Regions from separate parts of the Pseudoalteromonas sp. SANK 73390 genome, predicted to be linked through region 2. Evidence: predicted binding sites of a transcription regulator. Region 2 holds the regulator's gene; the other holds the start of a gene.
The links. The regulator ArgR, encoded in region 2, controls arginine synthesis, uptake and breakdown. The targets are predictions, from matches to a motif close to ANTGAATANNTATTCANT.
Positions count from the first base shown of each region.

Region 1 (3,429 bases), on a different contig from region 2:
GTCATCGCCCATAGAGCCCGTCGCTTCTTGACCATTTTGACCCATTACCCTTAGTATTTGGTCAAGTTCTTCATTAGAAAAACCAAACAATTTTTGATAAGTAAGCAGCGCCTGTGCATCTAAATCCCTACCACCCGCTTGCTGTTCGTCAAGCTGCTCAAACGGAGTTAGGCGTTTTACATTTTGCTCTAACCAAGCTTTATAAGGATGACGCGATTTTAAATCTTGATCAATTTCATCTGATTGCCAAATTTTGCCATGCAGAGTATCAATAACTAATAATTCACCAGGCCCTACACGCCCTTTATCTATCACCTCATCAGCTGCGTAATCCCAAATACCCACCTCTGATGCGAGTGTAATAAAGCCATCTTGCGTTAGCACGTAGCGAGCGGGTCTTAAGCCATTTCTATCGAGGTTACATGCGGCAAAGCGCCCATCAGACATAACGACACCTGCTGGACCATCCCAAGGTTCCATATGCATAGAATTAAAATCGTAAAAGGCACGTAAGTCTTCATCCATCGCACGGTTTTTTTGCCATGCCGGCGGCACAAGCATCCGCATTGCTCTAAATAAATCCATGCCACCAGCTAAGAATAACTCAAGCATGTTATCTAAGCTCGATGAATCAGACCCTTCCTCATTGACAAAAGGTGCCGCTGATTGCAAGTCTGGTAATAGCGGAGATGAAAATTTATACGCTCTCGCTTTTGCCCACTGGCGGTTACCGGTAATCGTATTAATCTCACCATTGTGTGCTAAATATCTAAATGGCTGAGCCAAAGGCCAACGTGGCTGAGTATTAGTGGAAAAACGCTGATGAAAAACGCAAATTGCACTTGTCATACGCATATCAGCCAAGTCAAGATAAAAATTAGGCAGATCAGCAGGCATCATCAAGCCTTTGTATACGGTCACCAAACCCGACAAGCTGGAAATGTAAAACTCCTTATCATGAACGAGCCGTTTTTCAATTCTGCGTCTGGCAATATACAGTCGACGCTCAAGATCTTTTGGTCGCCAACCTTCTGGCGCACTCACAAATACTTGCTCAAAGAGCGGTAATTGTTGTTTAGCAATTGGCCCTAACATAGACGGGTCAGTCGGCACCTCCCGCCAACCTACTAGTGTTAATGTTTCTTTTTCTAGTTCTTCATCAACCACTTTTCTCGCGGCTTTTGCAAGCTCACTATCCGTGTTCAAAAATAACATGCCTACGGCATAGTTTTTACCTAAGCGCCACTGTTGCTCTGCAGCAATTGCACGAAAGAAACTATCTGGCTTTTGTAATAATAAGCCACAGCCGTCGCCTGTTTTACCATCGGATGCAATACCCCCTCGGTGTTGCATCCGATCTAATCCTGTTATCGCCGTGCGAATGAGTTTATGGCTAGCTTGACCATTTACATGTGCTATCAAGCCAAACCCACAATTATCTTTTTCTAGTGCTGAGTCATATAACATGGACCCCTCCCCTTGCTACAACTGCCGTTGGTTTCACTTCAAACGAGATTTTTGGCAGATAGTCAAAATTAGCGATGTTTTAAATGCGAGTCAATACAATTATGAATACATATTCATGAACATGAATATTTCTCAATGGTATGACAAGTTAATCCGAAATTAAACCCAACCGAAAAACCCATACAAAAGAACCAAAAATCCAGCATGACACCAGTGTCATTTTTAAATGAAAAGTTAATCACACAATCTATAGATTACAGTTTACGTAAACGTAAACGAGGCGCTTTTTGAATAAAAATTCAAAAAGCCGATGTGAAATAGTGTTATTTTGAGGTAGGTACGTGCATATTATTCAGCCAAGTTTATTATTGGCAGGATAAAATAAAGTATTTTATGCCAACCCAATCACATAATGGCTTACGCTAGCGTCAACTAGGAAGTTAGAGTGAGGTTCGTCTTTTAAATAAAGTAAAAAAAGCCCAACACACGGTTGGGCTACATAACTTAAATTTACGACAAATTTATACGTTATTCAGGCGAATCTGCCTCTTCAGTTTTATATTTTGCAGCGGCTTCTTGAATTAATGGTTGTAATTCACCTCGCTGAAACATTTCAATAATAATATCACAGCCACCTATTAACTCGCCTTCAACCCACAGCTGTGGAAATGTTGGCCAATTAGCATAATGTGGTAACTCTGCGCGGATATCAGGATTAAGTAAAATATCAACGTACGCAAATTGCTCACCACATGACATCAAAGCTTGTGATGCTTGCGATGAAAAACCACAGTTAGGCAATTTAGGAGAGCCTTTCATATATAAAAGAATCGGGTTTTCAGAAATTTGCTGTTTAATTTTATCAATGGTTTCCATCTTTAACCTCAAAGTGACGATAGCATTTGGTCCGTGATAGCAAAGTATGCTTGAAATATCACCATTAAGACCATATTTACGATTAGTATTAAGGCAACGCCATTGCTGTTTGCCAAAACTTGAGTAAAATACTCAGGAATTATAGTATCACTATAATGCCAACTCGTATAGAACAGCACTGTTTAAGTGCAATAGTGTTTGATACTTATATTTGGCATTCACACAACAAAATGGAGATTAAAATGGCATTTGAACTACCGTCACTACCTTATGCAATCGATGCACTTGAGCCTCACATTTCACGCGAAACTTTAGAGTTTCACCATGGTAAGCACCACAACACTTATGTTGTAAAGCTTAATGGTTTAGTCGAAGGCACTGAACTTGCTAACAAAACTTTAGAAGAAGTTGTATGTAGTTCAGAAGGGGGTGTTTTCAATAACGCTGCTCAAATCTGGAACCACACATTCTACTGGCATAGCCTATCACCAAACGGTGGTGGTGAACCTACAGGTAAGGTTGCTGAGCTTATTAACGCAAAATGGGGCTCATTCGCTGCATTCCAAGAAGCATTTAATGATAAAGCAGTAAATAACTTCGGTTCTAGCTGGACATGGTTAGTACAACTTGCAGATGGCTCTTTAGATATCGTAAATACGTCAAATGCAGCTACACCGCTTACTGACTCAGGTGTTACCCCAATTATCACTGTTGACCTTTGGGAGCATGCTTACTATATCGACTATCGCAACGTTCGTCCTAATTACCTAAAAGGTTTCTGGTCATTAGTTAACTGGGAATTCGCAAATAGCAACATTGCTTAACAAAACCCCCGTTATTACGCGATAATATTATTGCAATAAAAGGCACTGTCAGTGCCTTTTTTATTACCTCCCTCTTTTCTCCTAATGCATTAAAATTTTAGAATTTTTAGGCAAATTACTAATATCAAGACTAAGCTTAAAGTAACCTTTTTTCTTTGTAGACAAATCAGCTTTTTGAGTAAGCAGGTTACTGGAGGTCGTTATGACGATATTTGAACACTACCAAGCCAGATATGAAGCAGCACAAGAAGAAGAGTACAGT
Region 1 covers NZ_ARPN01000049.1:20,753-24,181, forward strand. Annotated here, with positions in the region: gene gltB (glutamate synthase large subunit) at 1-1,467, opposite strand, end outside; gene SANK73390_RS05830 (Grx4 family monothiol glutaredoxin) at 1,996-2,343, opposite strand; gene SANK73390_RS05835 (Fe-Mn family superoxide dismutase) at 2,586-3,167, shown strand; gene SANK73390_RS05840 (PrkA family serine protein kinase) at 3,370-3,429, shown strand, end outside.
Region 1: a site for ArgR is predicted at 1,568-1,585, ahead of gltB (glutamate synthase large subunit). Genes of this name have one in related genera too.

Region 2 (3,429 bases):
CCATAAAGTCCACACCCTCTTGGATGTCTTTATTTAATGTTGCAAGCATATCTTCTTTGGCTTTTTGTTCGAATGCGCTTAACTCACCGTAAGATAAAATTTCTTCAACACCATTCTTGCCAAGACGAACTGGGTGAGCGAAATAAGGTGCGTCGCCATTGTCAACAGCAACATAAGCATAATCAACAACATTGCTGTCGCCTTGTAGGCCTCTTACCAATGAGAAGCAGAAACGTGCTGCTGCAGCACCCATTGAAAGCGTAGCTGAACCGCCACCCGCTTTTGCATTTACAACTTCAGTACCTGCATTTTGAATACGTGGTGTAAGCGCCGCGACTTCTTCATCAGTGAACGTAACGCCTTCAACTTGAGAAAGTAGAGGTAAAATTGTAGTACCAGAGTGGCCACCTATAACAGGCACTTTAACTTCAGATACGTCAACACCTTTTAGCTCAGCTACAAAAGCTTCAGAACGGATCACGTCAAGTGTGGTTACACCAAATACGCGTGATGCATCGTAAGTGCCCGCTTTTTTAAACACTTCAGCTACAATTGGTACTGTGCCATTTACTGGGTTTGTGATAACACCAACTAGCGCTTTAGGACAGCTTCTAACAATACCTTCAGCCAATGTCTTGATGATACCTGCATTTACGTTAAATAAGTCAGCACGGTCCATACCAGGCTTACGTGGCATACCTGCAGGGATAAGTACGATATCAGCATCTACCAATGCCGCATCTAAGTCATCAGCACCAAAGCCTGCAACTTTCACTGCAGTTGGAATGTGAGAAAGATCAACAGCTACACCCGGAACAACTGGTGCAACATCGTATAGTGCTAGCTCAGAGCCTGCAGGCAAGCCATTTTTAAGTAAAAGTGATAAAGCTTGACCGATACCGCCAGCGGCACCTAATACAGCAACTTTCATGTGAATTCTCCATAATTTGAAGGTGGAATTTAATGTGCTGTAAAGATAATGAAAAGCGACACTAAAAACAAATTAATCCGAGTTATTTTCATGATTTTTTCGACTATAGTTGTAAAGCAACACACACTTCGCGCTTTACAGAGACCTATTTCACTTTGCTTTTAAGATAAAGCCCCTGCATGAGTGTGAAAATTTGGGTAACGAACAAGTTTTGTGTAAAATCCTACAACCGCTTTAAAAGAAATGAAACTTTATGCAGCCACAAGAAAAACAAGAAGCTTTGATCAAAGCCTTTAAAGCCCTTTTAAAAGAGGAGAACTTTGGCTCTCAAGGCGAAATAGTTGATGCTTTAAAAGAGCAAGGCTTTGATAATGTAAGTCAAAGTAAAGTATCTCGTATGCTCAGTAAGTTTGGTGCAGTTCGCACCCGTAATGCCAAACAAGAAATGGTTTACTGTTTACCTGCTGAAATGGGTGTACCTACAGCAAAAAGTCCTTTACGTCAACTGGTTATAGATATAATACATAACGAAATGATGATTATTATCCGCACCAGCCCTGGCGCTGCACAATTAATTGCTCGCTTGCTAGATTCCTTAGGTACAGCTGATGGAGTATTAGGAACAATTGCGGGTGACGATACAATTTTTATTGCTCCGGCTAAAATATCAGAGATTGACGAAACACTCGAGCGCGTAAAAACATTATTTGATAACGTTTAAATGTAATGAGGCGAGTAAGTACTAACTCTTACTCACTCTTACTGCTCACATAGTTTTGCCATATCACTTAAAAACTGTACCGAAGGAGCAAAAAACGCAGCTCCCATATCGGCTTGGCTATAATCTAGCAAAGGATCATAACACTGCGGATCGCCAAGCCTTGAAGTAAGCACTTGCTCAAAAGCAGAACCATTTGCAGAACAACTTAACCATAAACTCCCTTGCTCAAATACATCCCCAAAAGGCATGCTTTGATCCAGTAATAAAGCCAGACCATGCGTATCTTTTAGTTCTGTTAGTATTGCGTGGTTATCGGGCTGTGCTGGCTCTATCAAGGTATTATCTAATCGTGTGCGCCCCATAATTTGCTCCTGCTCTACCAAAGGCAAACGCTGCCAAGCATCAATATCAAACTTTACTCTCATTACATGAAGGTAACTACCTTGATCGTCCATTTTTTGAGGGTTATTCACAAAAGCAACTTGGCGCTTAAAACGACCATGTGGGGTATTTGCTCCATATATAAAACCATTAAAATCCCGCCCATCTAAAAAACGAAAACCACGCACATGTGCCACTAATTCAACGCTTGGTGCCAACAGATGCAATACACTTTGCGCAAATAAGTAATTTACATCCTCTCTATCCGAGCGAATGACAAATAACAAATCAAACGGCTGTGAGTGAATAACATGTTCAGAGCTTGTTACATTTGGAAAGCTTTTAAGCTGTTCGGGAATAAACTCTGGATAAATATGTGGCCAATACTGAGCACCAATGGCCACAAAACTAGACACCATAGATTCAGAAAAGCGATCACTGAGTTCATTTTGTAAGCGCTCACAGTTTGCTAGCGCAGCACGGACAGCTTCATCTTGGCCTTCTAATACATTAAAAAATAAATGTAGCCCATGTAGGTTTGCTTCAGCACAGACCCCTGATTGTGCTTGCGCCATGCCTTATCCTTTTTGTTCATCTAGTATTAAGAAAAGAAATTTACCGCATGTGCCTTAATTTTTAAAGAGACAGGTTTAGTTGTATCCAATAATTGTTCAGCAGGTGCAGGAACTTCAAGCTGTTGATCCGCCACTTTTATATGATAGACGTAATCTGTGCCAATGAACCTTTGTTGCACTATTTCAACGTCTCCTTGAGGGTCATTAATCAGTTCTAAATGCTGTGGGCGAACATAAATTTGCCCGCTTGTTTGTGACTGCGATAAAGTAATTAACGAACTCACGTCACCAAATTGAGTTGTAACACTTTGACCATTATAACGCTGCGCATCTAGATAGATACCCTGCCCTAAAAACTCAGCAACTGCTTTTGTTTTTGGTTTTTGAAATAAAGTTTTTGCACTATCTAACTGGGCAATTTTTCCCTCATGCATAATGGCGAGCTTATCAGCAAATGCAAAAGCTTCATCTTTTGAATGGCTGACAAAAATAGCTGACACCTGCTGATCTTTAATAATGCTCCGTATATCATTTATCAGCTGAAATCTTACTTGTGTATCAATATTTGAAAACGGCTCATCCAGCAATAATAAATTGGGTTTGTAGGCCAATGCTCTTGCAATCGCTACCCGTTGCTGTTGCCCACCAGATAACTCATGTGGGAAGCGTTTTTCTAGTCCTTCCAGCCTCACTAATTCAATCATTTGAACGACACGAGTATTGCGTTCGCTGTTATTTAATTTAGATAACCCAAATGCAATATTTTGAAACACGTTTAGATGTGGAAACAAGGCATAATCTTGAAACATCATACCTATATT
Region 2 covers NZ_ARPN01000089.1:77-3,505, forward strand. Annotated here, with positions in the region: gene mdh (malate dehydrogenase) at 1-931, opposite strand, end outside; gene argR (transcriptional regulator ArgR) at 1,185-1,652, shown strand; gene SANK73390_RS11305 (Dyp-type peroxidase) at 1,691-2,608, opposite strand; gene SANK73390_RS11310 (ABC transporter ATP-binding protein) at 2,635-3,429, opposite strand, start outside.